DNA from 3 places in the Macrococcus epidermidis genome. Region 2 is predicted to be linked to each of the others. Evidence: riboswitches for the same ligand, from Rfam matches in the RefSeq annotation. Region 2 holds a riboswitch; each other region holds the start of a gene.
The links. Region 2 has a riboswitch for thiamine pyrophosphate ahead of tenA (thiaminase II). Riboswitches for the same ligand answer to the same signal wherever they lie in the genome.
Positions count from the first base shown of each region.

Region 1: linked by a shared signal. The riboswitch ahead of KFV12_RS05555 (3-oxoacyl-ACP reductase) and the one ahead of tenA (thiaminase II) in region 2 are both predicted to bind thiamine pyrophosphate.
Region 3: linked by a shared signal. The riboswitch ahead of KFV12_RS01080 (ECF transporter S component) and the one ahead of tenA (thiaminase II) in region 2 are both predicted to bind thiamine pyrophosphate.

Region 1 covers NZ_CP073819.1:1,046,197-1,057,527, reverse strand. Annotated here, with positions in the region: gene KFV12_RS05575 (NUDIX hydrolase) at 1-241, opposite strand, end outside; gene KFV12_RS05570 (ABC transporter permease subunit) at 828-1,721, opposite strand; gene KFV12_RS05565 (ABC transporter permease subunit) at 1,721-2,569, opposite strand; gene KFV12_RS05560 (NtaA/DmoA family FMN-dependent monooxygenase) at 2,662-3,948, opposite strand; gene KFV12_RS05555 (3-oxoacyl-ACP reductase) at 3,961-4,713, opposite strand; TPP riboswitch at 4,795-4,899, opposite strand; gene KFV12_RS05550 (GNAT family N-acetyltransferase) at 4,981-5,451, opposite strand; gene KFV12_RS13360 (GNAT family N-acetyltransferase) at 6,492-6,677, opposite strand; gene KFV12_RS05545 (GNAT family N-acetyltransferase) at 6,801-7,298, opposite strand; gene KFV12_RS05540 (hypothetical protein) at 7,353-7,592, opposite strand; gene KFV12_RS05535 (NUDIX hydrolase) at 7,721-8,185, opposite strand; gene KFV12_RS05530 (GNAT family N-acetyltransferase) at 8,194-8,688, opposite strand; gene KFV12_RS05525 (alpha/beta fold hydrolase) at 8,685-9,014, opposite strand; gene KFV12_RS05520 (alpha/beta fold hydrolase) at 9,001-9,618, opposite strand; gene KFV12_RS05515 (GNAT family N-acetyltransferase) at 9,593-10,144, opposite strand; gene KFV12_RS05510 (GNAT family N-acetyltransferase) at 10,295-10,717, opposite strand; gene KFV12_RS05505 (S66 family peptidase) at 10,822-11,331, opposite strand, start outside.
Region 2 covers NZ_CP073819.1:2,165,435-2,176,765, forward strand. Annotated here, with positions in the region: gene KFV12_RS11580 (HD domain-containing protein) at 23-652, shown strand; gene yidC (membrane protein insertase YidC) at 1,092-1,952, opposite strand; gene thiE (thiamine phosphate synthase) at 2,032-2,673, opposite strand; gene thiM (hydroxyethylthiazole kinase) at 2,677-3,459, opposite strand; gene thiD (bifunctional hydroxymethylpyrimidine kinase/phosphomethylpyrimidine kinase) at 3,459-4,256, opposite strand; gene tenA (thiaminase II) at 4,249-4,926, opposite strand; TPP riboswitch at 5,009-5,104, opposite strand; gene KFV12_RS11610 (transglycosylase family protein) at 5,191-5,751, opposite strand; gene KFV12_RS11615 (LysM peptidoglycan-binding domain-containing protein) at 6,072-6,911, opposite strand; gene KFV12_RS11620 (single-stranded DNA-binding protein) at 7,143-7,883, opposite strand; gene KFV12_RS11625 (YwpF family protein) at 8,092-8,526, shown strand; gene fabZ (3-hydroxyacyl-ACP dehydratase FabZ) at 8,578-9,015, opposite strand; gene KFV12_RS11635 (DNA-directed RNA polymerase subunit beta) at 9,015-9,239, opposite strand; gene murA (UDP-N-acetylglucosamine 1-carboxyvinyltransferase) at 9,272-10,555, opposite strand; gene KFV12_RS11645 (DUF1146 domain-containing protein) at 10,683-10,904, opposite strand; gene KFV12_RS11650 (F0F1 ATP synthase subunit epsilon) at 11,079-11,331, opposite strand, start outside.
Region 3 covers NZ_CP073819.1:197,245-208,575, forward strand. Annotated here, with positions in the region: gene KFV12_RS01065 (GNAT family N-acetyltransferase) at 1-237, shown strand, start outside; gene KFV12_RS01070 (formate/nitrite transporter family protein) at 279-1,109, opposite strand; gene KFV12_RS01075 (GNAT family N-acetyltransferase) at 1,235-1,678, opposite strand; TPP riboswitch at 1,680-1,786, shown strand; gene KFV12_RS01080 (ECF transporter S component) at 1,857-2,441, shown strand; gene KFV12_RS01085 (ABC transporter ATP-binding protein) at 2,445-3,857, shown strand; gene KFV12_RS01090 (energy-coupling factor transporter transmembrane component T family protein) at 3,841-4,632, shown strand; gene KFV12_RS01095 (sodium-dependent transporter) at 4,920-6,254, shown strand; gene ahpC (alkyl hydroperoxide reductase subunit C) at 6,495-7,064, shown strand; gene ahpF (alkyl hydroperoxide reductase subunit F) at 7,174-8,697, shown strand; gene modA (molybdate ABC transporter substrate-binding protein) at 8,795-9,571, shown strand; gene KFV12_RS01115 (YdeI/OmpD-associated family protein) at 9,686-10,282, shown strand; gene KFV12_RS01120 (carboxylate--amine ligase) at 10,457-11,331, shown strand, end outside.

The sequences.
Region 1 (11,331 bases), 1.1 Mb from region 2:
CTTTAATTTCTCTAACACAATCTGCCATCGTCTCATCATGACGAATATGGCCACCAATTGAAACGTCTAACATACCAGTATAATCACTTAATTCCTGACTGCGTTTTTGTAAAATAACGAAGTCTTTATAAGTGAAGATACATTGAAAAGTCTCATGCCATTCTTCATTTCGATGCGCCTCTTCATAAGTCATAACCCCTTTTGAAGTATAGTTGCTATTAAAAATATTAATTTTTTCCATTATAAAATCCCCTTATCCCTTATAAATTTTTAATTAATATTTAAACTATCCAAAAATTTTGAAACAAGCTACTTTTTCAGAATTTTTAGTTATTTATATTATACATTAAATTATAAAAAAATAGACCTCTTTTAGAGATCTAATAAATATTTCTTGTTATTTTTTGAAACGCTTCAAACACTTCTTCTGGAAAGAATTTAATAGATTCAATACTCAGTGGATTTAGATTAATACAATTTTCTTCCATGTCAATGTCGTTTAAAATACTATTAATAAAAGTACCTTTATCAATCATTTCTATCGTTAAATGTGAATGCGCTTCAGCTAGAGCTTGAGGTATACTTTGATCTGTTCAAAAATAGTACGAAAATGTTGGAAAATAGTCGAATGAAACATCTCCCATAACATCTCCTGCTTTTTCATCCATTAAATAAAAGAACATCTTCTTCTTGAATGACATTTTGAACAACAGCTTTATGTACTGCTTCTAACCTATATATTATTGACATTGTGGTGCTCCTTTACTTTAATTAATACTATTTCATCAATAAGCAATTTATTAATAAATAATAAATTAAGGAAAAAATCACTTTGAACTCATAACATCTAATCGTTGATAAACATACTGACAAATAAACAACATATAGATTATTGCAAATAATGGTGAATAGAATGTCCACCAAGCAACTTGTAAATCATAGAAATGAAATCCTAGTAAACTGCTTAGTTCTGGTATCGTTGGTTGCTCATTTATTAAACAACCTGGTCCATAACATACATCAGTTCCTCCAAAGAATATTTTAAAAAAAGCGAGATGTGATATGACTACTAGTGTCTGAAACATAATTCTAAAAAATACAATGACATATTGTATCAGCATATTTGGTAATATATGCTTTATAAAGATATAAACTTTAGATGGGCTCATTGTCTTTGCACTACTGATAAATTCTTTTTCTAATATCATTTGTGTTGCTGATTTCACTAATACTATCGTTGTTGGTAACATGAGTAAAATTAGAATAATTAAATTAAATATTATTCGAAAACTTTGTGTTGTCGTAAATTGATCCATTGGTTCATAAAGTATAGGTTTTAGTAATAAATAACCTAATATCGACTGTGGTATATAAAAAAACGGATGCAGGAATTGATCAATTAACGCCAAATTACTTTTCTTAAAGGCTAAATAAGTTCCTATGTTGATTGCTATGATGAGTGTCAATAAAGCAACAACGATAAGTAGTGTTAATGTGATTCTGTACCCAGATAATACTTCATAAGCCATATGTCTAGAGTTCCTATCAACGCCAAATATATAATCTTTTCCGGGCGGAAATGGTGAACTCGCCAACATATTCCCATCTTTATCATATAAGAAATTGGTCTTTTTCACCTTGCCGTTTAATATATCAAAGTAAATAAATCCAATAATCGCAGGAATGATAAGCAAACAAATAGAAAGATAAATGCGTTTCATTATGACATGCTCCTTCCTGTAGTGTGTCTAGTATATAAATCAGAAAATAAGAATAATAAACGTATTGGGATATACATCATTAGAAATGAGATGAACAGTACTACTGGCGTATTATATTCAAAAATAAAAACAGAAATTCCAAATACATTTAATAATCGTTCTAAAAATAATAAACTTGATAAAGTCATCCAGACAATTTGTTTAAAGTTAATAAAATAGCCTGTTAGAATATTCTTTAAAATATGACGATAAAAAATTTCTTTGTTATTTAAACCCTTACTTCTTGCAAATGATACATAGCTTTCTTCTCTTTCTGCAATTAATAATTGATTAATGACAGTAATACTATTTGTTATTGGGATAATTAGCAGTAATAAAATCGGAAATATGACAGCGTTTTGTTCATGACTTGATGCAACATCAAATATCAACACTTGTGTTTTAAGATAAATGAATATAATAATTGAAATAAATACAGGGATATAAAAAATATCAGGCACAATACTTAATACGCGATTAATATGCATTACAATATTGTGAAAAACTTGAGATTGATACATCAAGAATGCGATTATTAATGAGAATAATAAAGAGATAATAAGCGCAATAAATAGTATCGTCATTGAATTTACCCAAGGTTCAAAAATAAATGGGAAAATATCATGTTTGACACCTGACTTTAAATTCTCAAATACGATTGTATTAGGATGTAATAATGAATAAAACGTGTCTTTAATTGCAATGAATAAATTAGGAACATCTATTCTTTGATCGTGAAAAAGTGATGGTAAACATGCAATAAAAAAGAGCATGATAATGGTGATGGAAATATTTATTATGTATTTCATATATACTCCTTTTTCAGAATTTTTAGTTATTTATATTATATATGAAAAAAAAAAAAAAAATAGACCTCTTTTAGAGATCTATATATTTTATTTTATATTTCTAAATGTTCTCTCAATGTTAAAGTATGATAATCCTCTCTGAACAAACCTCTTGATTGTAATTCTGGTATGATGAGTTCAACAAAATCATCCAAACTGTTAGGTAAAGTTGGTGGCATGAGATTAAATCCGTCTGCTACACCTTCTTTCAACCATTTTTCAAATTCATCTACTATCATTTCCGGCGTACCGATTAAAGTCAAATGTCCACCACCTGCTGCTAAATATCCTAAAAGTTCTCGTACCGTTGGATCTTTATCTTTGATAATTTCAAGTACTGTTTCATATCTTCCTTTCGGTCCAGTAAACGATGCTAAAAGTGGTAAGTCAGGTACTTTCGCATCTAAATCCCATCCTGAAGTGTCCTGATGAATAAATAATTCCAGCATTTTTAATGAACTTGCAATATCCAGCATATTATCTAAGGCTTGTTTCTTTGCATAAGCTTGTTCTTCAGTTTCAGCAACGTATGTAACTAAACCTGGTAGAACTTTAATTTTATTCTTTCTTCCTTCTTTTTCTTCTGCCTGTTTCAATCGTTCGCGATATCTTTTAGCCATCGAGATATTCCAGATTACGGAAAACACAGCATCAGCTTGTTCTGCTGCTAATTTTAGGCCTTCAACTGAAGCACCTGCCTGCATTGCGATAGGTTTTCCATACTTAGAATTTGGTGTTGATAACGGCCCTCGTACCTGGAAATAATTACCCATATGATTGATTGGTTGTATATTTTGATGTTTTATCATTTGATGATTTTCTTTATTATAAATAAAATCTTTTTCATCCCATGATTCAAATAATTTATCCATTATTATTCCAAATTCTCTAGCTTTTTCATATCTTTGTGCATGAGCAGGTAAATACTCCATGCTATGATTTCTTGCTTCTTCATCTGTCATAGATGTAACCAGATTCCATCCCATACGGCCATTCGATATATGCTGTAAAGATTGAATTTGTCTGGCTACATGATATGGATTCATAAATGTTCCTGATATCGTACATACTAAACCAACATTGTTAGTTACTTGTGATATTGCTGAAAGTTTTACGATTGGATCTAGCCACATCGCTGGCATTATATTTTCATGTGTTGCATTAAATGCTTGATTATCAGCAAAGAAAATCATATCAAACTTTCCACGTTCACAAGTTTGAGCAAGAGATTGATAATAACTGATATCACCTAAACGATGTATTTGAGAATCATGTGCTTTCCATGCCGCCAAATGATGTCCTATACCATAAATCAATATGCCGATATGCATATTTGACATTTAAAACTCCCCCTAGTTCATCGTTAACCCACCATCAACAGTGATATTTTGACCTGTAATTCCTTTCGCTCTATCAGATGCTAAGTAGACAACCATATTTGCAACATCTTGTGGTGTTGTAACTTTTCTTAGTGGTGTAGAATTAGCGATTAATTCAAATACTTCATCTGTCGTTACACTAGAAGCATCAGTTGTTTTCAGTAAACCACCGGAAATCATATTTGCACGAATGCCATATTGTCCTAATTCACTTGCGATATTGCGCATCATCCCTAGTAAACCTGCTTTAGCAGTCGTATATTCATGATAAGGTACAACCGGATTTTGGAATAAATTTGTGCCAATACTAATAATCGTTCCATCTCTTTGCTCAATAAAACCATCGATTACACTTTGACTTATATTGAATGCAGCTTTCATCGTTCCATCAATTTGTTGTTGATAATCTTCCCACGATAAATCTTTAAATGACTTTTGTGCTACTGGATCAAACTTAAATCCAACAAGTGCATTATTTACAACTACGTCAATTTTGCCAAACTTCTCTATCCCTGCTTTCACCATTGCATCTACATCTGCACGTTTTGTAACGTCAGCTTTAAAAGCTAACGCTTTATCTTCTCCAAATGATGCTACTAATGAATTTGCAGCATCTTCACTTTGAAAATAATTAATAATCACATTATAACCTTCAGCATTGAGACCTTTCACGATTGTTTCTCCTAAACCTCTAGCTCCGCCAGTAACCATTACAGTTTTCATCAAATATTCTCCTCTATGATTTTATTCATAAAAAATACACCTTTCCTGATAGAAAGGTGCATGAAAAAGACATAATAAATAGACCAGTTCATTAGCACACTTCCCTACGCTAGTTTGAACTAGATCAGGTTCAAAGGGTCTGAGGACTACCTCATCTCAATTTATCGTTAAATGCCCCTAGTGTATTTCTTAAGTTGACTTCAATATACAAATAATTGTATGTTCTGTCAATATATGATGATTATTATGTTGTTTATATTTAATATATTATTAAATATACTTTTCTAATACTAATTCATCTAATATTTGGATTCCATTCTCAGCAACCATTGGTATTTGTGGTTTAATTAGTCTTGCTTCGTTTACGGCATCGGGAATTATTTCTTTTATTCTGTAGCCCAGTTTTTGATAGAACTTCAATGCATTTATATTATTATTAGTTGTTATTACTCTAATATTAAACTTACAATTTTTATACGCTAATCGTTCCAAGAAATTCATTAATTGTGTACCGATACCTCTATTTTCAATCACACTATCCAAAGAAATGATTTCAATCGTTTTATCCTTAATAATATATGTTAATAGCCCAGTAATCTTTTCATCTTCCATATAAATTAGACCTGGTAACTCAGCACAATTATATCTCCCAGAAGAAACAATCATTTCTGAAGATCCCCAATGTTTATTAAAGAATTCAATAACCAATGCTCTATTCTGTTCGTTTATTGCTTCAATCATAAAATCCTTCCTCTTTTTTGAATTTGTAAAAAGATAATTTATCACTAATTTCTGCCTCACCGTACTTTATAAATCTTAATTTTTGATAGAATTTATGATTTAACACATTACCATGCGGTGTGTATACCGTCCATAAAGGTACATTTTGAAATACAACTTATTTCTCTATCTGGAATATGTTACTTTGCCATTTCAATTCTCTGGTTAACGATACCAACACTTCGCAATCAGAAAGAAATAAAGTATATTGCGAGTACTGACTTTGGTATAAAAATAACAAATTAAACAGAACATCAGTTCTAATTATTTTATTTACGCTTTATAATAGTATTTGTAGATAAGTTTATAGTGGTGGCTAGCCCTAAGGGGTGATGCCTTTGATTTTGTTTGTTAGTTGTTTCTCCTGGAAAGGAAAGCATGACTGATTTTGAGTTATTGAGTATAATGTTGATGATTTTTGTCATCATTATACCACTCATTATTAGACTATATGACAAAGACAAAAAATAACCACTCATAAGCTGGACATAGCTGAGTGGTTATTCGAAATTGAAATCATAAAAAGCTTGTCACCGTATAAACGGTTCTACAAGGGGAGTGTGTGTAGCACTCCTCTTTTCATTTACATTTTACAATGGATTTCATGAAAATGCAAAAATAACAAAATAGAGAACATTCGTTCTAATTATTTTATTTACTCTTTATAATAGTATTTGTAGATGAGTTTATAGTGGTGGATAGCTCTAAGGGATGATGCCTTTGATTTTGTTTGTTAGGTGTTTCTCCTGGAAAGGAAAGCATGACTGATTTTGAGTTATTGAGTATAATGTTGATGATGTTTGCAATCATTATACCGCTCATTATTAGACTTAATGACAAAGACAAAAAATAACCACTCATAAGCTGTACATAGCTGAGTGGTTATTGAGCAAAAAAAAAACTTAGGCTAGTCACCGTATAAACGGATCTACTGGAGGAGTGTTACCGCACTCCTCTTTTCATTTACATTTTACAATGGATAGCTTATAAATACAAATATATTAAAATACGCTTGAGTAATGCAATACTTCATTATCTACTGACATATCCATTTTTTCATATAACCCTTGTGCTTTCACGTTATCTACACCAGTTTCTAAACATACATATCTTGCATTATTTTCTTTTGCGTATTCTAATGATTTTTCAATTAATTTCTTACCTGCTCCATTGAACGATGATTTGATTGCACAAACAAATCATTATTATTTTATCAAAAATTATAAAGGTGAGTTGTATTTATACCTTAATAATAGTAAACAGATAATACGTTATATATGCATAAAGTAATACTAAATCTTAAAAGGATATTATAATTCAATCCAAAATCTATTCGTAACGCCACCATCTTCTCTTATATGCGATTGATCTTGTACACCACCATTGTTTAATATTACTTTTCTACTCGCAATATTTTCTTCATCACAAGTAATAAGTGCTTTTTCTACATTCAAAGATTTCAAAAATTTTAAGGACTCATTTAGAATCTTTGACGCATAACCTTGACCTCTCAAGTCAGGTCTAACTCCATAACCAACATGGCCACCATAATTCATTAAAAACTCATTTAAGTAATGACGTACATTAGAAGAACCTATGATTTTACCATCCTCAATTAAAAATAATGTAGAATTTAATACTTCATATGATCTTTCACGTTCTTCTAAATTATTGATAAAGTCTTGAAAAGATTTATATCGTTTAAAGTTTGTAGCAGATGGTACAATACTTTCCTGTTCTTCTCCCCAAGCATTAAAATATTCCATAAATAATGTTTCATCATTAATCGTCAGTCTTCTAAATTCCATCTTATTAATCTCCTATTATAATCAGTTAAGAATTCTCGAATACATTTCTGAGACTTACACACGTACATCATTTTCATCTAAATAATAATATTCATCAATTGTATTACTTATAAAATCATAACATTCTAGGTATTCATGTAATTCTTTATACAAATAATATCTTCGTTCTTCTATTTCTTCTTCACTAATTAGGAAATCGAAGATATCTCTATAATATTTCACAAAAATACTGATACTAATGTTTTGTTTTAAAAAATCTTCAATCCAATTTAGTAAAATTACCTCATCATCCATTAATAATGCTCCTTATATTGTATTTATCTAAACAAAAATACATTACCTTTCTCTAACTCGTCATCAAAAGATGGGTCCGTTACCAACTTAGTGATCCTGTGATTTAATGATGTTTTTACTTAATTACATTAATAAATATTAATATCCATTTTCCCTTCCACCCAATCACTTACAAATTCTTTATGTGGTGGGTTGATCTCAACATCTTTCATTTCTTCACGAGATACAAATCGTAATTGTTTAGACTCATCAGAAATAGTAAGCTTACCATCAAATTGTTTTGTATAAAAAATAGTCGAAACAGAATAAACTTCATCACCATTTGGATAAGTCACGATGTAATCTGCGCCTGAATATATACCAAACAATTCTAATTCTTTTGGAATTAATCCTGTTTCTTCTGTCACTTCTCTTATTGCAGCATCTTTTACCTTTTCTCCTATTTCAATCAATCCACCCGGAATACCCCATAGTCCGTTGTCTACTCTTTGTTCTAAAAGAATCTTTTCGTCTTGTTCAATAATCACACCGGCACCAATCACAATTAAACAATCATGCCCAACATGTTGTCTCATCTTTTGTATATAATTCATATATTCACCTACAATAATTTACTCATATAATATTCATCATAAAATTTCTCATTAATCTTCAATGATCTTCGTTTTATACCTTCGATTTCAAATCCACTTTTCTGATATAATTTAATGCCTGCTTCATTCTCTGTTACGACTGTTAATTCTAATCTCGTTATACCGACAGTTTTAGCCCACTGTTCAACCGCTTCAAATAACAAAGTCCCAACACCTTGCCCTCTGACTTCTTGATGTACGCCTATTACTAAATACGCTGAATGTTTATTTCGTAATGAAGTATTGCCTATCGCGATGAGATAACCACATAATCCATCATTATCAGCAACTAATAATGTGCTATTAGATTGATTATTAAAATGCTCAATCATTTTCGTTTGTTTCTCCACACTATTATTACGCTCTCCCGGTTCCTTTAACATAAAGTCAGATGTCGATTCTACATGTGCTATTAAATTCATTAATTGTTCAGCGTCATTAATTGTCGCATGTCTTATGATCATTTTGAACCTCCCAAAAAGTGTTTAATCGTTTTTACAAACAATGTTGTTTCCTCAATATCCGGAAAATGAGCACTTTCTTTAAAGTATTCAACCTGGCAATTTTTTAACTTCGATTGTATTAATTCTGTTGTTGCTATACCAGTATTCTTATCAAATATTCCAGTAATGATTAACGTAGGAATATCGAAAGATGTGATTTGTTCAAGTAGATTTTCACTATTTAATGATTTCACAATTTCATTATAGAATATCCCATCATTAACTAAACCACTTTCTTCCCACAACTTACGATTTAGAATAGCATAATTAGATTTATGAAATAGCATAATTAGATTTATGAAATAGCAGTTGATCTGTTTCTTCAACACTAGCAATTGACCAGGCATATTGTATAGATTGATAGATATCGTGGTTTTGTAAGTAATCATTTATTAATTTCCTATTTCCATCATTAAAGACTGATAAGAAACCAGAAAGTTGAACTAAATTACTGATGGATAATGTAATTAATGACGGAGATTCTAATATTATTTTATGAATATGTTGTGGGTGGGTCACAACATAGTGTAATGCCAACTCACCTCCAAATGAATAACCATGTATATTAAACTGATCAATTTCTAGTTCGATTCTTAATGACTCTAAATCCTTAACTAACTGTTTAATATGAATAGTACTAATATCATCAACTTTATCACTTCTACCACAGTGGCGTTGTTCATAATATATAATAGGCATTTTTTGCTCTAGTTCTAGACCAGAAGTACGCTCGAATGTATAATGATTACCTCCTGGACCACCATGAACGATAATTAAAGGGATTTGATTTTGATAATCTCCAATAATTTTTACCCAATGATTACATTGATTAATATTTATGATATGTTCACCTTGTAACATATTATCACCTCTTTTTATCTTCCCACTCACTTCTCAGCATGCCCATTTTAATTGCATCATAATACTGTCCATCAACTATTCTGGCATCACGAATTCTGGCTTCTTCTATCATTCCTACTTTTTCAGCTAATTTCATCATACGAACATTCCCAGACCATGTTGATATCCCGATACGGTGTAAATCACTATGATTAAAGATATAATCAACCCATTGCTGGAATGCAGAAGTACCATAACCTCCACTCCAATATTCAGGATTGAAAATGACGATTCCTATCTCCATCCAATTTGTTTCTTCACTCACCCAATTTGCATGAAGAGTCCCAAGAAATTGTCCTTCGTGGATGATATACATTGATTTCGGAATACCTTGATAGACATATTCTAAAGTCAGTGGCTTGTTCACATATTCCTCTTTTGTTAGCTCCGTCGCAGGTCTTGCATAATATGGTCCATTCCATTTCGCAGATTCTTGTACTTCATCTTCAAATAACCAATAATATAAATCAGCAATAAATTTTTTATTTGGTAAAATGATAGATACTTTATTAGACATATTGACCTCCGGGTTTATTAATTTTTTTGAACAAGCGTACTATTTTAGTTTTTTTATTTACGATTGTTCGTTTGCTCTCGAGCTAGCGAATAATTTTGATTTTTTTATCTCGTATGTTCGTTTACTCACCAAATTTTTATCAATTTAACTTTATTCTGTATATTCTGCTTCCAATTGTGGTTTATGATACACTGCCATTGCTGTTGTTAGTTTTTTAAAACCCAACTTATTATAGAACGCTTCATTTCCTGTTGTTGATATCAAATGGATACACGATAATGATTCAAATTGATCTAATAATTGCTGCACGAGATTTCGAGCAATACCTAGTCCTTGATAATTCGGATGTACAACAACATCATAAATTGCTGCATTAAATACGCCATCAGATAATGCCCTCGCAAATCCAATTACTGTTTCATTGTCTTTCGCAATCATATAATGTGAGCTATTATTATATATTTGTTCAACTTTATTTAAATCATGTCCCATCCATCCGACACTATGATAGACCGCTACTAATTGTTGATACTCATCTTGTTTGATTTGAGATGTATATTGTATGCTACTCATAATCATCACCTACTTAACATATTATATTAATGATATATTATTATCAGATTTTTCAAAAGAATGAATCAATAAGATTAGTTAAAAAAATAACCAGCCAGCGCTGGTTATTCTACTGCATTTTCTAATATTGTAAACGTCTTATTGTAAGTATCGAGTTCAGCCTGAGCACCATAAGGTAATATCCCTTTCGGTTCATTATGGCCAAAGCTTGCATTATAAAATACCGGTAAATCTTCTCTGTCGTTTTCTTTAAGTATCTTTTGAAAGACTGCTTTAATTTCTTCATAATAAACCCCATCTTGTGGTCTACCGATAATCATCCCATTTATTATTTTAAAGATTCCCATCACTGCATACGTTCTGATATATTGCTCTAACACTTCAGGATGTGTGTGTCTTTCTGATGTTTCAAGGAACAGAATCGCATCTTTAAATGCTGATAATTCTGGAAAGTATTTCGTTCCTTGTATATGATTTAACGATTCAACACAGCCACCTATTAAGTGTCCTTGAACTTTACCTACGCCATTAATCACTTCGTACCCTGTATTTAGTAAATTTTCTCGTTCAAAATCTTTGGCAATCTCATCCCATAACAATCCAAATTTACGCAC
Region 2 (11,331 bases):
CATTTAAAAGGAGTTTTTTCACATGAATAACAAAGAAGTGTTACTCATCACCGAATCATTTGTGAAAAATGTGCATAAAGATGAATCGAGCGGTCATGATTATGCGCATATCGAACGTGTCCGAAAAATGGCTGTTGAAATCGCTGAAAAAGAAGATGCTGATCTTTTTATCGTTGAGATGGCAGCGTTATTACATGATACTGTCGACGAGAAATTATTTGATACTATTGCAGCATGGGAACGATTGAATAAATTTTACGAGGAAATTCAACTTCCTATAGAACATCGACAAGCTATTAATCATATTCTTAAATATATGAGCTTTAATGGCGGAAAGAATGAAGGGAAGTTGAAATCGCTTGAAGGCAAAGTTGTTCAGGATGCTGACCGACTTGATGCGTTAGGTGCGATAGGAATTGCCAGAACATTTATGTTTGCCGGAAAGTTTGGTGAAGCGATGTATGATCCAAACATACCTGTTCGCGATGATTTAAGTGACTATCGAACACCGAGTACTGCTATCAATCATTTTTATGAGAAATTATTTAAGCTGATTGACTTGATGAATACAGAAACTGCAAAGACAATGGCAGAAGAACGTAATGCATATATGAAAACATTTATTGAACAATTTAAAAAAGAGTGGTGTTAGTGCGTTTGAAAGTGATTTGGGAAGGGATGAAAGAAGTGACTTCAAATTTCGTTTGACGACACTTATTACAGGGTTTTGCATTTATGGTGGACGGAAGTGACTTCAAATTTCGTTTGACGACACATACTACAGGGTTTTGCATTTATGGTGGACGGAAGTGACTTCAAATTTCGTTTGACGACACATACTACAGGGTTTTGCATTTATGGTGGACGGAAGTGACTTCAAATTTCGTTTGACGACACTTACTCGCTGGATTTAGCTCTGCGGTACACGGAAGTGACTTCAAATTTCGTTTGACGACACTTACTCGCTGGATTTAGCTCTGCGGTACACGGAAGTGGCTTCAAATCTATTTTGACGACACTTCCGAACCCCTTTCCTCTCACCAATTAAAAAAAGTGACCTCAAATCAATTTTGAGGTCACTTTCTATCTAATTATTTCTTTTTCTTCTTTTTAGATGATACAACTTGCACATTTTTAGTTTTATTTTCTGCTTGATTTTGTTCATGTGCTGCTACTAAAGGTGCAATTTCTTCATGTACTTTCTTCTTATAGAACTTATTCCCTAACCATGTTTGAACAACTAAGAATGCTCCGCCGACAGCCCAATATAATGGTAACGCTGCTGGAGAGATTGCTGACATCCACACGATCATAATCGGTGAGATGAACATCATCATACGCATTTGTGCTTTTTGTTCTTCGGGAATATTCTGCATTGATACATAAGCCTGAATTGCATAGACGATACCTGCAATAACAGTCATTGCAATATCAGTCTTTGTTAAATCGAACCATAAGAAATCTGGATATTTTGTAATACCACCTGATGTCGGATATTTCAATACATAGAATAATCCAGTTACGATTGGTAATTGAATCAGTAAAGGTAAACATCCCATGTTCAGTGGATTGATACCGTTATCTTTGTATAATGCCATCATTTCCTGGTTTGCAGCCATCTTCTCTTCTTGTGTTCGTGCGCGTTTCACACGTTCCTGAATTTCAGTCATCTGCGGCTTGATTAACGCCATCTTTTCTTTCATTACATACTGGTTCTTATATGTACGCATCATAAATGGGAAAAGTGCAAAACGTACGATTAAAGTAATCGCGATGATTGCTAAACCATAGTTATGTCCCATATTTGCACCTAACCAATGGATCAATTGGTCTAACGGATGTACAAATGTATCATAGAAAAATCCAGTACGATTCTCTTCTTTTGAATAATCACAACCCGCTAAAAATAATGCAATTGCAATGATTAACGGCCAAATTGCCTTTTTCTTCATTCTTTCACCTCATAATATTATTCACATAGAGGTTATTTTATCACAAAAAGTGATAATCATAAACAAAAACCATATATTTTTATTTATCTGTATAATATTTCAGGTAATCAGTAACAACCTGTTTAATATCGTCACTTTTCGTAATAGAAGAAATTGTTGAAATGCCATCAGCACCGGCAGCAAGAATCATCTCGCTATTGGCACTTGTAATACCACCGATTGCAACGATCGGAATGTCTTCATCATATAGTCTCATTTTACGAATGAGTTCTATGCCTCCAGGTTTCTTTGCATCACTTTTACTACTTGTTTCATATACTGGTCCTACACCGATATAATCAACATGCGTCAAATCAGATTGATCATATTCTGCAAAATTACCGACAGAGAGCCCGATAATCTTATCATTGAAATCATCAATGATGTTTTCGATTTTCTCATCATCCTGACCAAGATGAATACCGTCTGCATCAATTTTCTTCGCTAGTTCAATGTCATCGTTAACAATAAACGGTACACCTTTTGCTTTACACATCGCAAAAAGTTTTCGCGCTAATATTTCTTTAGCTTCTCCAGTCAGAGCATTCGGACCTTTTTCTCTAAATTGATATAGCGTTATACCGGCTTCAAGTGCTTCCTGTAATACTCGCTCAAGATTACCGTCAGATGTATCCTGAGTACCTGCAATAAAATAAACGCGCAATAATTTTCTATCAAACATTCGCTACACTTCTTTCACAAGTCTATTCTCTGCCACATCACTTTCCTGTATTAAATATAACTGATCGATTAAATTTACAGCAAAATGTCCCGGCAAAGTGCCGTTAGACGCACGTTCAGCAAACTCTGAGGCAACAGTATATGTCGTCAATGCTTCTGTTAATGTTTCTAACGTTGGTTTAGTTTCATTATATATGAAACTTGCAACAACTGCCCCTAATAAACATCCACCACCAGTGACTTTTGTTAAAAGTGCAGTACCATTCTCAATTAAGTTAATTTTTCCATTCACACAAATTGCATCGATTTCACCTGTTACGACAATCGCACAATTAAATTTATTATATGCAGCACGTGCCACATCTTCAGTTGACAGACTTGTATCTGCATCTGTCCCTTTCATATTCGCCTCCCCTGTCAAAGCTTGTAATTCAGAAGCATTCCCACGAATTACTGTAATATCATATGTTTCTAACAATTTTAAACAGAAATCTTTACGAAATTTAGATGCGCCACATGCAACTGGGTCCAATACGATAGGTACATCATGGTGATTGGCATATTTTGCAGCAGCCAGCATATTTTCAATATCATCTTCTTCAATTGAACCAATATTGATGAGCAATGCACCAGCATGTGTCAGAAATTCATCCATCTCTAACTTTTCTGTCGCCATCGCAGGGCTGGCACCTAATGCCAGTAGGCCGTTCGCTGTAAAATTTTTAACTACATCATTTGTAATACAAATAATGAGTGGATTATCTTTTCTTATCTGTTCTAATATCATTATTCCATCTCCTGAAATTTAAAGTGATTAACTGGGCCTTGACCATGACCTAATTCTGGTGTGAATCGGATTGCTGCATCCATATAACGTTTTGCAAGTTGTACAGCTTCTACAATAGATTTTCCTTTCGCAAGTTCAGATGTAATTACTGCTGAATATGTGCATCCAGTGCCATGTGTGTGTTTTGTATCATAACGTTCACCTTTCAAAACAACAAAATCATCTCGAGTAAATAAATAATCTGTAGCATCTCCTTTAAGATGACCTCCTTTAATCAGCACACTGTCAGAACCAATTTCATTGATAAATATTTTACCGGCACGTTTAATATCATCGAGTGTTTCAACTTTCATCTGTACGATTTCCTCAAGCTCCGGAATATTTGGTGTCACAACCGTTGCTACATCTAAAAGTTTCGTACGCACCGCACTACGTCCATTTTCGTCAAGCAATGCATCACCACTTTTAGCTACCATGACAGGATCGATTACATAAGGGATATCATGTTTTACAATATAAGGACGCACGACATCCATGACTTCACTCGTTGCAAGCATTCCTGTCTTCACTGCATCCGGTACGATATCACTATACACACTCTCTAGTTGTGCTGCAATAACATCTACATCCTGATTAAATACTTGCTGAACGCCTAACGTATTTTGTGCAACAATGCTTGTTACGACACTCATACCATAGACGCCTCTTGATTGAAATACTTTTAAATCTACTGTTGTTCCAGCACCACCCGTTGGATCTGTTCCTGCAATTGATAAAGCTGTCTTCATATTATTCAACCACACTTTCCCAAGTTTCTTGTGTATAAGCCATATTAAAGAAACGTTTCTCATGTATACAGCTTTCTTTAAAGTTCTTTGTTAATACCGCGCGTTCCGCTTCACTTGCGTGTTCAGCAAATTCATCTACCCAGCCATCCAGATGTTCCATTAACGGCTTCATCTCTGTAGCATAGAAATCTACCCAGTCTTTAAATGGATTGCCGTTGAAATCATGACGTTCTTTCATCTTTAAAGCAACTTGCTGATAAACATATGGACACGGTGCCATCGCGCAAATTGTAAATGCTGCATCACTATAACGATATGCATTAAAATACATGTGTTTAATATAATGATCACTTGTTGGGTACCATTCTCCGTCTTTAATGATTGTTTTATAATCAACCTGTGCATAGTCTGCTAAAGTATAATGTGCAGTTACTTCTCCGTTCATTACAAAATCGATTTGTTCTAATAAAAATTTAATACCTTCTTTATCATCTAATTTCGGAATTAATAAGCTATAAATTTTCGCAAACTCGTTTAAGTAAAGATGGTCTGCTTTTAAATAATGAATCACTGCTTCTTTACTTAAATCACCACGCACCATTCCCTGTATAAATGGGTCATTGTAAATTGACTCAATAATTGGCTCTACTTCTTCTTTTAATTGTTGTGTAAACATCATTTACCTCCTAAAAGTTTATAAAGAAAGCCCATCTCCAAATAGGAAATGGGCTAAATACCATTATTAAAAATATAAAATCAATAAAGGAATTTAACTACTTTCCTACGCTAGCATTATCTAGATCAGGTAAAGGGTTTGACAAAGTCATCTCAGCCAAAAGGCACCCCTAGTAGTAATATATGTATTTAATGTTAGTGTAACGTAATCAAATTATGAAAGCAAGAATTGAAAAAAAGACTAACGACATTGTCGTTAGTCCTAAAATTATAAGCGAAGTCCACATACTGGCCAAGGTTGTGCGCCACGCATGTTATATAAAATTTGAGCACGTTTCGTTTGTTCTGCAGCTGATGCCTGATGCGGATATCCTGATCCACCAACGCCACGCCATGTTTGTAAATCAAACTGATACATACCATAGAACCCGTTTCCAGTATTAATAGATGGATTACCACCAGATTCACATTGTGCTAACGCAGCCCAATTTAAACCTCTGTTAATATAAGTAGTGTTTGTTGTTTTTACAGTTTTTGAACTTGTATAAGCAGTTTTACTTACAGGTGCTTTATACGTAGATTTTTTGTATGATGTATTTTTGTAAACGACACTATTCTTATTATTAATCTTTAACACTTGGTTCGGATGGATTAAGTTAGATCTTAAGCCATTTGCTGATTTAATTGCTGCAATTGACGTACCATATTTATTTGCAACACTCCATAATGAATCGCCAGCTTTAACTTTGTATGAAGCTGCATCTGCTGTTGAAACTGCCATTGTCGTAGTGATTGCAATTGCTGCTGTAATACTTAAGATTTTTTTCATGTTTATTTTCCTCCGGGAAATGTTTATATTTTATTTTATTGATGAATTCTTTTGAATGAATATGCTTTGTTCTTGTAATTAACTATATCAGAAATAAATATTTCATAGGTTACAGCCAAATAAAAGATACGCTCTTTTATTACGCTTGCGTTACAATAAAAAATAAGAAATAAAGCAATTACCATATAGTGTTAAATATTTAAGGAAAATATCAGAAACCTCGCTATATTATTAATTATGAAGATTGTCACACTTTTGAAACAATACACTAAGATTTATCAAAAAAAAGCAGAACGTAAAGTTCTGCTTAAAATTTATTATTAGTATGCTGTTGACCAATGTTGCGCGCCGTGTTGTGTATATAAAATACGTGCACGTTTCCATTGTTCTGCTTCTGAAGCTTGTGCTGGGTTACCAGTTCCGCCTACAGCTGCCCATGTTTGTGGAGAGAATTGGAATAATCCGTAGTAACCTGCTGCGTTAACTGCTCTTGGATTTCCACCTGATTCACGTTGCATGATTAAACGTAAATGTGCGTCTACTGATGAATTACCAGCTGGTGCTGACGTTTGTTGTACTGCAGCGCGTTTAGTTTGTTGTACCGGTGCTTGTTGTACTGGCGCTTTTTGAACTGGTGCTGGTTGTACACGAACTGCTTTTTGAGTTTGTTGTACTGGTTGAGCTTGTGGTTGTGCAGTTGCTGCAGTATTTTGCGTTGTAACCGGTGCTGAAACTGGTGCTGCTACTTTTTTAGCAACAGGTGCTGCTTTTACTGGAGCTGCATTCACATGTTTACGATGTGATTTTTTCTCAACAATTAATAATTGACCTTCTTTTAATTCTTTAGAAGATTCAATTTTATTCCATTTTTTTAATTCAGTAATTCTTACGTCGAATTTACGTGCGATTTTACCTAAAGTATCTCCAGCTTTAACTTCGTATTTACCTTTAACTAATACTTCTAACTTTTGGTCAGGAACGATTACGTCTGATTCTAATTTATTGATCTTTTTAATCTTTTCGATTGTAGTGTCATATTTATCTGCAATCGTCCATAAAGATTCACCTTGAGCGACTTTATGTTCTTTTGCGTCTGCTTGTGTTGTAGCTACGCCTGTAGTAAGTATTGCCATTGTAGTAATTGCTGCTAATTTTTTCATTATATATAATTCCTCCGAATAGTCTCTTTTATCAATAACACTACTTTATCACGATTTTACATTTCTTTGGTTACAGCATTATTATAAGTAACTTCCTTAAATTACAAATATATTACAGCCTTATCTCAATTCGATACAAAAAACCGTCTATCGCTCCGGCACGAGCGATAGACGGTTTAATTTGGGAGGTGTATTAGGATGTGAGGTGTGTGAGTAATGAAGCAATCTAACTTAAAATGGTAGTTGTTGATCTGTTATTTCTTCCTCTGTCATTTCAGAAGAACTATCATTATCTTCGTCTTCAATCACGCTATCATTATGATTAACTGACGATGCAACTTTATCATTTTCATTTTGCGTTGTTTCATTGTGATTAAGAGATGACTCGCCACTGAACTTCTGCACAATTTCTTCTGCTTGTTCTTGAATCTCAGCAGACATCTTTTCGTCTTTATTCAGTTCAGTAGACCATCGCTGATTATATGTTGTTACTGAATCACGTTCTTGTTGAGCTGTCGTTACATTAGAAACTGTTTCCTTTTTGTAATCTGATGTTTCTTTTTTAGCTGCACGATATCCATTAATAACAATTAACTTTTCATCGTATGACAGTTCATCCCATGTTTCATCAGGCGTCTTTTCTTTATTATTACCGCCGAATGAAGGGAGAAACTTAATACTTTCTATTACGATTTCAGTTGAATACCTTGTCTGACCATCTCTTTCATAGCGATTATTATGAATTTGTCCTGTCACACAAATGAGCGAACCTTTCTTACAAAATGAATGTATATTTGTAGCTGTACGATTAAATGCTTTACATCTCAGAAAATCAACAGTACTTTCTTTCGCACCTTTCTTCTTTCCGCGATCAACAGCCAGAAAGAATGATGCAATTTGCAGTTTGTCTGAAAAGTCCTTTAAATCTATATCACTGGAAATCCTACCTGCTAATATTACTTTATTTATCAATGTGTCACCTCCTTTCTTAATAGCACTATATAATGAAAATAAATTGTTGCAAAAATGCAGCAATTCAATTTTAGATATGAAGTACATTCAAAAATTGAATAATGCTTCATTTTCTATCAAAAACGAAAAGATTTTCGATATAAAAAGAAAAATTTTATAATTTGAAAATTATATGTGATAATTTATAATAGATAATGGAGGGATATACATGAAAACGTTTAAAGCAGTAAGATTTCAAATCGTCGAAAACGAATCAGTAACAGAATATGCGCTGCATGACGGTGTCATTATTAATAAAGAAAACAGCGGTACAGGCTGGCTGCTTGAAATCGTTATCGATGATATTCATCTTGAAAAAATGCAGCACTATTTAGATAATGAGACGATGCTCGATACACGTGTTGTTATTACACGTGCATCAAATGATCCTGCCTTATTTGAATCAACTGTAAAACAGATTATTCCTTTAAAAGATAAAATCTCTGTAATCATCGAATGCCACATTTATACGTTACGACAAGTTTATGCAGAGAAGTTACTTGAACAGCTTGTAGTGGACGGACTAAGTGGTCAGGAGCTACTTATCGCATTCAACCGTATGATGAAATCAAAACCAAAATTAAAAGATGAAATAGAAGAATAAAAAAAAAGAAGATAATCCAGAAGCCTATGCTTTCCGAATTATCTTCTTTTATTATCTCTCTAAAATTGCAAAACTGATTTCACAGCTACAAGCAATCTCACCATTCACTGTAGCCTTTGCTACACCTTTACCTAATGGGCCTTTTACTCTTGTCATTTCTACTTCTAACTGTAACGTATCACCAGGTGTAACCTGCTTTTTAAATCTACATTTATCAATACCGGTAAACATTGCAAGCTTCCCTTGATTCTCTTCTAACTTTAGCATTGCAACAGCACCAACTTGCGCTAGTGCTTCTACAATTAATACGCCGGGCATTACTGCATATTCCGGGAAATGCCCTTGAAAGAATGGTTCGTTCCCACTTATCTGTTTAATACCAGTACATTTTTTTCCATCTTCTAATTCAATGATTCTATCAATCAGTAAAAATGGATAGCGATGCGGAATAATCTTTTTAATTTCGTCAAAAGTTAGTAATGTTTCCATCAACTTTCACTCCCAGTTAGTTTTAATAAATGTGTCCATGTCGATGGTTTAAATACATCCATCGGAGAATGTAAGATACCATACCCAATCATCATTCCGATAACAAATAAAATTATCATCAATAAGATTACGATACTTACTGTTAACAGAATGGGTATACGTCTATGTATTACTTCTGTGCCATTAATAACACTCACTTTTTGATTTAAGATCGGTCTTTTCAAATCAATCACCCCTCAGGTTTGATTGTACATCATTAAGATTTTACAGTAACTTTTTTATCGCCTGTACGTTCAATTTCCGCACCTAAACTTCTTAATTTAAGATGGAAATCTACGTAACCTCTATCTAGATGATAAAGTTCAGTGACTTTAGTGTAACCTTCAGCTACAAGTCCTGCCAGTATTAAAGCTGCCGCTGAACGTAAGTCTGTTGCTTTTACTTCAGCACCTTGTAACTTACTTTCTGAAACGCGAGCAATACGTTTATCTACTGTAATCTTTGCATTCATCTTAGCAAACTCTGCAACATGCATAAAGCGATTTTCAAACACTGTTTCATGCATCGTACTTTCTTTTGGTAAGACAAGCATAAGCGCCATCATCTGAGCCTGCATATCTGTAGGAAAGCCAGGGTGTGGTAAAGTCTTCACATGAACTTCTTTTAAAGGTTGTTCAGCGCGCAGTCGAATACCAGCTTCATCAATTTCAATGATACAACCTGTTTCTTCTAATTTCGCAATAAGTGCCTGCATATGTTCATAAATTGCTCCTTCAACATACACATCACCTTGCGTTAAAGCTGCAGCCACTAAAAATGTTCCGGCAACAATTCTATCCGGTACAATTTCATGTTCCGCACCTTTAAGCGCTTCGACACCATTGATTACGATACGATCAGTACCAGCACCTTGCACATCAGCACCCATCTTATTTAAATAGTTTGCTAAATCAACGATTTCTGGTTCTCTTGCAACGTTATCAATAATTGTCTTTCCTTCAGCGAGTGATGCTGCCATCATAATATTTTGCGTAGCGCCAACGCTCGGGAAATCAAAATAGATTTGTGCACCCTTTAATCTACCATTTACACTACCCATTAAATAACCGTTTGTCTGTGTGATTTCTGCCCCTAAAGCACGTAACCCTTTTAAATGCTGCTCAATTGGACGAGAACCTATCGCACAACCACCAGGCATCGCGACTTCAGCTTTTCCAAAACGCGCTAATAATGGCCCTAACACCAGTACACTTGCACGCATTTTACTAACGTATTCATATGCAGCATGCGTTAATAGTTCTCCACTTGCGTCAACTTCAACAGTATTAACATCTAATCTTTTATATACTTTCGCATTTAAGCCTTCTAAAACGGCAGAAATCGTATCAACATCTGATAAATCCGGTACATTTGTAAATACACTTTTACCCTCAGCAGCAAGAATTGACGCTGTTATAATCGGTAACACTGCATTTTTAGCACCTTCAACTTTAACATGACCCTTTAATTTAGCGCCACCTTTAACGATAATTGTATCCATTTTAACCTCCAAATTAACATAGCTATACATCTATTCTATACCAAATACTTCTTACATGGATAATGAAAACTGTATATGAGATAAATTTATTAATATTCTTTAAATATAACGTATGTTAATTATAGCACTAAAATAATACCATAATAAGATTTGTTTGCTTAATTAAATCAACGATAAAGTTTGTCACTAAATAACTCAAAGACATGCTTAAACATATTAACAAAACTTGTATTTCTTTCGTTTTACCTGCTTTAAATAATTGATCAAAACGCAGTGCCTGCAAACTGTTAAAACTCAGAGCTGTGACAGTTAAATATAAAAATACATATGTTAGTGCGTAAATATTCATATTTCTCCTCTACAAAAAAAGTACACAGATAACTGTGTACTTTAAATTTCTTAATTAATTGGCATGTTCAAAGCAGACGCTAGTCAAACTTCAACAATTCCTTCAAAATCAAAGAACGATTTTGAAGGAATTGTCTCCAGTTTGTTCGCGTCTAAACGCTTTGTCGACAGCCTCTTAGCGATATTTTGCAACTTCTAATCGGTTCATTGCACGATGTAATGCACGTTCTGCGCGGTGGAAATCAACATGTTCTGCTTTGTCTTCTTTCATGCGCTCTTCAGCACGAAGTAATGAAGCTTTAGCTCTTTCAATGTCAATTTCATCAGCTTGCTCAGCTGATTGAACAAGAATCGTAACTTTCTCCGGACGGATTTCAGCAAATCCTTCCGTTACAGCAATATGATCTTTATCATTACCTGAACGTGTA
Region 3 (11,331 bases), 510 kb from region 2:
TACATAAGATCTTTTGCGACTGATTATAGGCATTTAAGAAATGGTTATGCAAAACAAGCGTTAATTGCTTTACCGGAATTCATTATGAGTCATTTTCCGCATATAAAATATATAACGTTACTTGTGGATGTCCCTAATACGGTTGCACACGACATGTATTTAAAACTTGGATTTGAACAAGGTAATCAAATAGAGGGCGAAAGATATCCAGCTTATTGCATGATCAAAAAAATATAAAAAATGCGTGAAGTTTACACTTCACGCAAATAAAAAGTTATTTAGTTTCTGATGACATCGTCTCTTCTACCGTTTAAGTATGCATAAACTAATCCGATAAATAAACCACCACCGATATAGTTACCGATATATGCGTAGAAAATATTTTTGAGTACATCGATCCAAGATAATGCATCGATATTGTAGAACATCATTCCGGCAAACAATCCAGCATTGTAAACAACGTGTTCGTAAGCCATAAATACAAAGATAACTACTCCGATACCGATAAAGAATACTTTAGCTAATACTTCCTTACATTGTAATGAAATATAAATACCGATATTGATAAAGAAGTTAGCGAATATCCCTTTAATTAGAATTGCATGCCAACTTGATGCTATTGTTTTTGCATCTACTGTTTTTGTTAATGCTGCTACCATTTCAGGTGTCATAACTTTAGTGCCTGTCATCATTCCAAATAAGATAAATCCACCAATAATATTTCCCAGGAAACATAACGTAAATATTTTTATAATTTTACCCATTGTGATTGTTTTGAAATAATAACCCACTGTAAAGAACATAAAGTTACTTGTTAATAATTCAGAATTAGTAAGTACGATCATTACGAGTGCGATACTGAATGCAATTGCCCCTACTAAATTGATAAGCCCTGCATTTTCAGTTGAAGCAAATTGTGTCTTAGCTGCAAGTTGAAGCACTGCCATAATAGCTAGTAAAAAACCTGACATAATCGCTTTTAACATATAGCGCCCAGGTGTCTTATCTACCATCACTTCTTTCATTGCTACTTGATTTAATACGTTTTCAATGTTGCCTTTCGAAGCATAAGTATCTTCGATAGTTTTAGCTGGAATTTCAATAGACATTTTAGTGCCTCCTCATGTGTTTTTATCACAGTAAATTTAAAAAAATAAATTAAAATATGAATATACAACTATATTATATCCGTTATATAAAAAAGTGTATAGACTCATTTGTGAAAAAGATAACATTATATAATTTTAAGCGCCATGATAAAATCTGTTTGTGCTTCATCGCCCATTTGAAAGACATGAGAATCTATATGTTTAAATCCCATTCTATTGTAAAATGCAAGGGCATTTTGATTATGCTCCCACACGCCTAACCAAACTTTTTTTAAATGATAATACTTAGCACGTTCAATTGCTTTGTTGTAAAGATGTTTACCAATGCCTTGTTTTTGGTAGCGATTATCAACATAGATGCGTTCAATTTCAAGTGTATCTTCTCCCATAGCTTCAGTTTGTGCATCATTTATATTGATTTTTAAATAACCTGCAACGTCATTATCTGAGTAAGCGAAATAGAATTCTGAATTGGGGTTGTTCAATTGGGCTTTCATCTTTTCTTCGGTGAAAGAAATTTTGAGTTGACAAAATTTAGTTTCGCGAGTACTGTAAAAATAACAAATCAAATAAGCGCACTAGGGGTGTTTTATTAAAAACTGAGATAAGGCTGTAGCCTTAGACCCTTTGAACCTGATCTAGATGATACTAGCGTAGGGAAGTGTATAGTCACAGTATAAGTGTGGCTATTTTTCCGTACGCAGTCTTCTCTATAGAAGGATGCGTATTTTTTATGGAGGAATGAAAATGAACAGAAATAGTCAGGGTTTGAAGTTGTCAGAAATTTTAGTGACAGTATTAGTAGCAGTATTATTTGCAGTAGCGTACAATTTTGTCTGGTTACCTTATGAGGCAATGAAACCACTGGGGCTACATTTTGAACAGTTAATATATGGTGTTTGGTTTATGGCTGCAGTTGTGGCGTATTTAATTGTTCCAAAAGCAGGAATTGCATTACTGGCTGAGTTTGCAGCAGGTGCAGGAGAGACAATTGTAATGGGGAAATTTGATATTCCGACGTTTGTTTTTGCATTTTTACAAGGTTTGGCATGTGAATTTGTATTTATGTTATTCAAATATCAATCACGTAGCATGATGGTGTGTATATTAGCGGGCGTTGCAGCTGCAATTATAAGTCTGCCAGTTGAGTATTTCTATGGATATATGTCTGAAGTAGCAGGATGGAACGTGCTGCTTTATATTATAATGCGTTTGATTAGTGGCGCATTAGTAACCGGGGTGTTGTCATATTTAATTGTTAAAGCATTGGATCAGACTGGTGTAACGAAGCTATTCAGAACATCAACTCAATCAGATTACGATAGTTTATAGATGATGTTATCTGTTAGAAATTTAAGATTGAAATATCCCGGTGAAACAGAAAAGATATTTGACGGTATCGATATTACGATAGCAGAGAAAGAAAAAGTATTATTGCTCGGACCTTCAGGTTCTGGAAAGAGCACATTGTTGAACGTACTAAGTGGCATCGTCCCTGAGTTGATCGATTTACCGATGAAATATGATGTATTAGAACGGGACATGAATGCTAGTGTTATATTTCAGGATCCAGACAGTCAATTTTGTATGCCGAAAGTATACGAAGAACTAGCTTTTATTCTGGAAAATCAAAATGTTGATAAATCGCAAATGAATCAATTAATTAATGATGTTTTGATTAAAGTAGGACTGGATGTTGAACCCTCACAACAAATCAATCAACTCAGTGGCGGTATGAAACAGAAACTCGCAATTGCTGGGTCATTGCTGCAGAATGCTGATACGTGGTTTTTAGATGAACCTACAGCGATGCTCGATAGCGATGCAACAAAGCATTTATGGGAATTGATGATCGATTTATGGCAGGATAAGACAGTACTTATCGTAGAACATAAAGTTGAGCATATCTGGCGATATGTTGATCGTATTATTCTGATGGATGCTGATGGTAAGTTGGTTACACAAGGCACACCACAAATTATTCTTGAGCAACATGAAGATTTATTGAACCAGTATGGTGTATGGCATCCTAATGCATATAAGTGTGCACCAAAACCATTGCATTATGAGCATATGTCAAATGAATTTGAACTCGTGTTAAAAGATGTGGCAGTAAAACGTAAAGAAAAGACGTTGTATCATATTGATAAACTTGTCGTTAGCAGTCATGAATGGATTGCGATTACTGGAAAGAACGGAACAGGAAAAACAACGTTATTAGAATCTTTGATGCAGCTTATCCCGTATAAAGGTTTGATGCAATACGATGATAAAACTTTGAAGAAAGTAAAAGATGCAGCGCGTAATATGTACCTCGTCTATCAAAATCCTGAACTGCAATTTATTCAAGGTAGTGTATACGATGAAATCTTCTTTAACTTTCAATTTTTAGATAAAAGCCGAGCTGGGGAACGTACATCAAATTTATTAAAGCAATTAAATCTGTACCATCTAAAAGATCGTCATCCTTTTGAACTTTCCATGGGACAAAAGAGAAGATTAAGTGTTGCGACTGCATTGAGTACAAAAGCTGATATTGTGTTACTAGATGAACCGACATTTGGGCTGGATAGTCATAATACGTTCGAACTTATTGAATTATTTAAAGCGCGTGTGCAATCTGGTCAAACGATTATTATGGTGACGCATGATGACGAAATCATAAAGCGATATCCTTCTACCGTGTTACGCATTCAGGATGGAATACTTTCTGAAATGAGGAGGGGTGATGATGTACGAACAGTTTAAGATATATCATACATTTATGGATCATGTGAATGTGATTACGAAGTTGATATTAGGGGTTTTACTATTTGCACTTGTCATATTCATTCATCATTTTGACTGGATGCTATATCTAGCGATTATTATGTTTATCTTTATGATTGGATTGAGTGGTGTGCGTTTGAAACTTATTACGGCTTTTGTAAGTGTAATGCTATTATTTAGTTTCACTTCGTCATTATTTATGATTTTCTATGGTGACGGCAGTACTACGCTATTTCAATGGGGCATCGTGCATATTACAGAAGAAAGTTTATATAGAGGAATACATTTATCACTTAGAACAATTACAGTCAGTTTCTTTGGTTTAAGTATTGCGTTTACAAGTGAAATTGTAAAAGTATTCTATAGTTTGATGCAACATTTAAAGGTGAAACCTAAATATGCCTATGCCTTTATGGCAGCAATCCGTATGGTGCCGATGATGTTTGAGTCATTCTTCCAATTACGCAATGCATTGAAAATGCGTTATCACGTTATAGATTCGAGCCAATACAGAGGATTGAATCGCATAAAGCATTTGATTATCCCGCTATTAAGTCAAAATATTAGACGTGCACATCGTCTGTCTGTTGCAATGGAGAAAAAAGGATTCCATAATGGTACTAGAACTTACTATTACCATGTGCCATTTAGCTATCGGGATATTTTATTGATAGCTGTCTTTTTGATAATGGTTGTAAGTGCTTATTTATTGGCAATGTATTTTCCGATAACGCATATAACAGATGTACGTTAAATAGATTTGTTTGACGCATAAACAATATACTGATAGAATTATCAGTAATCTTAAACAAGTGAGGTAATTTAGAATGAAGACTTTTGTACAGAACAGTGCAAAATTAAATATGTGGTGGCAGCTGTCATAACTTATATTTATGCCCGTCATAGATATAAGTGTCTATGGCGGCTTCATTCGCGTTACTTGAGGCCGGTTGCGTATGCATAAGGTCTCTTTTTTGAGGTCAATGCATGTGCATTGGCCTCTTTTTTGTTTAAAAAATTATATGAAGTGAGGGATTACACATGGAAAAAAGAACTGTTTGGGGATCGAAAATTGGTTTTATATTAGCAAGTGCAGGTTCGGCGATAGGGCTTGGTGCGATGTGGAAATTCCCGTATGTCATGGCTGATAATGGTGGTGCAGCATTTTTAGTATTGTTCATGATATTCACATTATTTATAGGTATGCCGTTATTACTAGCAGAATTTGTAATAGGTAAACATGGAAAGACGTATAGCACAGAGGTATTCGGAAAAATTACTGGTAATAAATATTTTAACCTAATCGGTCATATCGGTAATGTTGGTGTTTTCTTCTTACTTAGTTTTTATAGTGTAATTGGTGGATGGATTTTACTCTATATGATGAGGACTGTTTATGTAATAGTTACAAATCAACACACGAAGAATTACGAGGGATTATTTGGTCAATTGATTAGTAACCCGATATATGTAATACTTGGCGCTGCATTATTTATTTTTCTTACTGCGATAATTGTTTCCCGTGGTATTCAGGATGGGATTGAAAAAGCTTCAAAAATCATGATGCCTATGTTGTTTATTGCATTTATTGTGATTATCATTCGTTCTTTAACGCTTCCAAATGCAATGGATGGTGTTGTATATTTTCTGAAACCTGATTTTAATTCACTGAATGCAGAAGGCGTACTTTTTGCTTTAGGTCAATCATTCTTTTCGCTTTCAGTAGGGTTTGGTGGCATGTTAACATATGCATCGTATTTAGATAAGAAGACGGACATTGTCCAATCTGCCTTTTCTGTTGTAGGTTTAAATATACTGGTTACGATACTAGCAGGTCTTGCAATATTTCCTGCGACTGCCTCACTAGGTATTGATAATACGCAAGGTCCGGGTTTATTGTTTATCGTTTTACCGTATGTATTCGATCAGTTGCCGTTCGGCAGTATCTTTTATCTTATATTTTTATCGCTATTCTTTTTTGCAACTATTACTTCATCTATCTCTTTAATTGAAATTAATGTTTCAAATGCAATTAAAAATGAAGAAAAGAAACGAAAAAAATATGTGTATGCAATCGCCTTACTATTGTTTATTTTATGTATACCTTCTGCATTATCGAATGGTACTTTAAGCCAGATGAAGTTTTTAGCGGGAACATTCTTTGATAATATGGATTATTTAGTTTCGAATATTATGTTACCGATTGGAGCATTATGTTATGCGTTATTTGCGGGTTACAAACTAGATGCTGTAATTGCAAAGCAGGAATTAATGGATGAAAAATATCGAGGGTTATTTAAACTTTGGGCATTCTTGCTGCGCTATGTTATTCCGCTAGTTATACTGGCTGTATTTGTTACTTTAATGCTCAAGTAAATGAGAATAAGTTACTGTAATTGATATTGAAAAAAGTAATCTTTATGCCATTTAAATACAGTAACTATTTTTATTCAAAAAAATATTAAATAATACGTCAAATATTTTTCACAATTTTAAAGTTTGAGTTGGTTGACTTAAAACGAGCATCATGTAATAATAAGTTTTGTAGAGATTAGAATTATTCTAATCTGGGGGCTGTCTAAAATAACTTATTTAAATTCTCAGGAGGAATTACACATGTCATTAATTAACAAAGAAATCTTACCATTTACTGCGAATGCTTATGATCCAAAATCAGATGCGTTTGTTGAAGTATCAAATGAATCAATGAAAGGTAGCTGGAATATCGTATGCTTCTACCCAGCAGATTTCACTTTCGTTTGTCCAACTGAATTAGAAGATTTACAAGATCAATATGAAACGTTACAAGGTTTAGGAGTTAACGTATATTCTGTATCATGTGATACGCACTTTACACATAAAGCATGGCATGATCATTCAGAAGCTATCAGCAAAATTCAATATACAATGATTGGTGACCCATCTCACGTTATTGCTAACAACTTTGATGTATTAGATGAAGAAGCAGGCCTTGCACAACGTGCGACATTCTTAATCGATCCAGATGGTGTTGTTCAAACAATGGAAATCAACAATGATGGAATTGGTCGTGATGCTTCAGTATTAGTAGACAAAGTTAAAGCTGCTCAATATGTAGCTAGCCACGATGGTGAAGTTTGTCCTGCAAAATGGAAAGAAAGCGGAGAAACTTTAACACCTGGTTTAGACTTAGTTGGTAAAATCTAATTTAATCAACAATAAATAAATATTAAAAGACTGCCACAACGCAAATTTTTGCGTTGTGGTATCTATTGTAATAAAATATAGAAATTTATCCTTTAAAGGAGGAAATGTAATGTTAAACGATACATTAAAGCAACAATTAGCTCAATATTTAGAGTTAATGGAAGGCGACGTTGTAATTACAGCGAGTGCTGGAGATGATAAAACAAGTAAAGATATGATGGACTTACTCACTCAAATCAAAGAGATGTCTTCACTTATCACTTTAAAAGAAGCACCTTTGAAACGTACACCCAGCTTCACATTAGCACGTCCTGATGAAGAAGCACGTATTACATTTGCCGGTGTACCACTTGGACACGAGTTCACTTCTCTAGTCTTAGCTTTATTACAAGTAAGTGGTCGTGCACCTAAAGCAGATCAATCTGTTATTGATCAAATTAAAAAGTTAGAAGGACCTTTTAACTTTGAGACATTCATTAGCTTAACTTGTACGAAATGTCCAGATGTTGTACAAACTTTAAATATGATGGCGGTATTAAATCCAAATATTACACATACAATGATTGATGGTGCAGCATTTAGAGAAGAATCTAAAGATATTATGGCTGTTCCTACAATGTTCTTAGATGGTGAAGAATTTAGTAGTGGTAAAGCGACTGTTGAAGAGATTATCGGTAAACTTGGTGGTGGAGCAGATGCTTCTGAATTTGATGCGAAAGAAACATTTGATGTATTAGTAATCGGTGGCGGACCCGCGAGTGGTAGTGCAGCAATTTATGCAGCACGTAAAGGTTTACGTACAGGTATTGTGGCTGAACGTATCGGTGGTCAAGTTAATGATACTGCTGGTATTGAAAACTTTATTACAGTAAAAGAAACGACTGGACCAGAATTCTCGCAAAACTTAAAAGAACATATTAACAGTTATGATATCGATGTAATGAATGCTGTTCGTGTTGAAAAGTTAGAAAAAATTGATGATTTAGTACATGTTACTTTAGAGAATGGTGGTAAACTAACATCTAAAACATTAATTATCGGAACAGGTGCAAAATGGCGTAACATGAACGTGCCAGGAGAAGCTGAATATCAAACAAAAGGTGTAGCATATTGTCCGCACTGTGATGGTCCATTATTTGAAGGTAAACGCGTTGCAGTTGTAGGCGGCGGTAACTCAGGTGTTGAAGCAGCAATTGATTTAGCAGGTATTGTTAAACATGTTACATTACTAGAGTTTGGTGAAGAATTACGTGCAGATAAAGTACTACAAGATCGTTTAGCATCATTAAATAATGCTGAGATTATTAAATCAGCTGCAACAAAAGAATTAACTGGTGATGCTACATTAAAAGCGTTGACGTACGTTGATCGCAATACAAATGAAGAACATACGCTTGATCTGGAAGGCGTATTTGTTCAAATCGGTTTAGTACCGAGCACTGAATTTGTTGGAGACTTAGTTGCTAGAAATAACCGCGGTGAAATTATCGTTGATAAAAATGGTGCTACAAATGTACCAGGTATTTTTGCTGCAGGGGACTGTACAGATCAAACATATAAACAAATCATTATTTCTATGGGTTCTGGTGCAACAGCAGCATTAAGTGCGTTTGATTATTTAATCAGAAATTAATTAAATGACGGATTTAAGTTATAAGACATATTACGTTATGACGTAGTATGTCTTTTTTATATGGTAAAATATACATAATAATTCTAGGAGGTAAGTAATGAAGAAAACATTTTTAATATTTATTGTCTGTATATTACTTAGTGGCTGTGTAAATCAAGAGAAAGAACAAGGAAGGTCACAGGAAAAAGTAATACTTACTGTCTCAGCGGCAGCAAGTTTAAAAAATGCATTAAATGATATCGAAAAATCTTATGAAGCCGAACACAAGCATGTTGATATTAAATTTAATTATGGTGCGTCTGGTGCATTAGCGCAACAGATAATGTCCGGTGCTCCGGTTGATATATTCTTTTCAGCTGCACAGGATAAAGTTGATGATTTAGTAAAAAATAAATCTGTAGATAAAGAGGATACAAAGTCTTTACTGAAAAATCATCTCGTGCTTATAACAGAAGAGAAACTAACATCTCTTGATGATTTACAACAAGAAAAGATAAAAAAAATTGCACTTGGCAATCCGGAATTAGTACCTGCAGGCGAATATGGTAAACAAGCCTTAGAAAACAAAAAACTATATCAAAAAGTCAAATCAAAATTAGTATTAACGAAGGACGTACGTCAAGTATTGACCTATGTAGAAACCGGTAATACTGAAGCAGGTATCGTATACACATCAGACCTCAAATCAACAAATAAAATAAAGCATACACTCAAAATTCAAGATGATTTACATGAACCGATAACATATCCAATTGCTAAAATAAAAGACACTAAACATAAGAAAGAAACTGAGGAACTTTATCAGTATTTACAGAATAATCAAAGTAAAAAAGTGTATCAAAAATATGGTTTTGATATTAATGAAAAGGAGTAGCGATGCTGCTTCTTTTTTAAAACAAAGAACAATTAAATAATGAAAATTCATTAAATTTAATTCCCCTATATAAATAGATATTGTTTATAATAAAGAAGTATTGGAGGAAATCGTATGACGGAATTATCAACAGAACAAAAACTAGAAAAATTTTTTAATAAAACTTCACAATGGCACGATGCTTATCAATTGTTAAGATCGATTATAAGAGAATTTGATCTTGAAGAAGATTATAAATGGATGCATCCTTGTTATACAATGAAAGATAAAAATGTGTTACTGATACATGGCTTTAAATCATATGTTGCTATATTATTTCATAAAGGAGTAATGCTTGAAGATAAATACAATCTTTTAATTCAACAAACTGAACATGTTCAAGTTGATCGTCAATTACGCTTTTCGTCAGTAGAAGAGATTGAAGAAAAAGCAGATATGATACGTTTTTATATTAAAGAAGCAATTCGAGTTGAGAAAACAGGCATAAAACCTCCTAAAAAAGAACATGGACCATTAGAAATTCCTATCGAATTAGAAGAAGCATTTAAAGAGAACGAACGTTTAAGAGAAGCGTTTTATAAATTAACACCTGGTCGCCAACGTGCGTACGTCATTGAAATTAATAAAGCGAAACGCAGCGAGACGAAAAGGAATCGTATAGAAAAGTATGCTGATAAAATTTATCAGGGAAAAGGTTTATTAGAACGATAACAAATAATAATGTCATACGCTTTAAAAATATAATGTTATAATATGTTAAAGAAAATATTTGTATTTTAACAATACTTGGTGAATGTATACTTGCATTCATTACCATACAAAAATATAATGAATTAAGCAGCTTGGAAAGTCTGGAACAAAACTACTATATAAAGGATAATGAACATGGCTAAATTTAACTTTATCCCAATAATTTTGGGTGCAAACATACATGCGTATGCTGCAGCAGCAAGTTTTCATAAAGATTATAAGAAAAAGTCGGTCATCGTCGCAGCCGATTATTTATCGTTCACTAAATTTTCTAGTCTTATTAGCGATTATTATATTGATAAAATGATATATGATGACAAAGTTTTCATCGAAACATTTGAGCGCATTGCAAAGAAATATCGTAAGAAAAATCGTAAACTATTGCTTGTCGCAACGACAGATGAATATGTTAAGATGCTAATTAAACATGAAGCAAAATTGAGAGAAGATTTTACCTTTAATTTTCCGACACAAGATTTATTTAACCAATTATATTATAAGAAACATTTCTATGAGACGGTTGCTTCATACGGTATTGATATTCCTACGACATACCACTTTAATTTAGCTACCATCGAAACATTTAATGAACCTATTAGATTCCCGGCAATTATTAAAGTTGATGATGGCACAGCTTACTTTAATTTAAAGTTTAAAGGGAAGCAGAAAATTTATGTCCTTGATGATTACGTTGGAATTAATGAGACGATTGAATTACTTCATAATAATGGCTATCGTGAGGATATTATTATTCAGGAATTTATTGAAGGAAGCGATCAGGACTTGTGGGACATCGTTTATTACGGTGATTCAAATGGAAAAGCGCAAGTGATTACATTAGCACAAGTATTGTTACAAGAACCTGCAATGACAGCTATCGGTAATTATACAGCACTCATTTCAAGATATGATAAAGATTTGATGGATAAAGTGATTAAGATGATGGAAGGTATGCATTATACCGGATTTGCTAACTTTGATTTAAAATATGATCATCGAGATGGTAAATA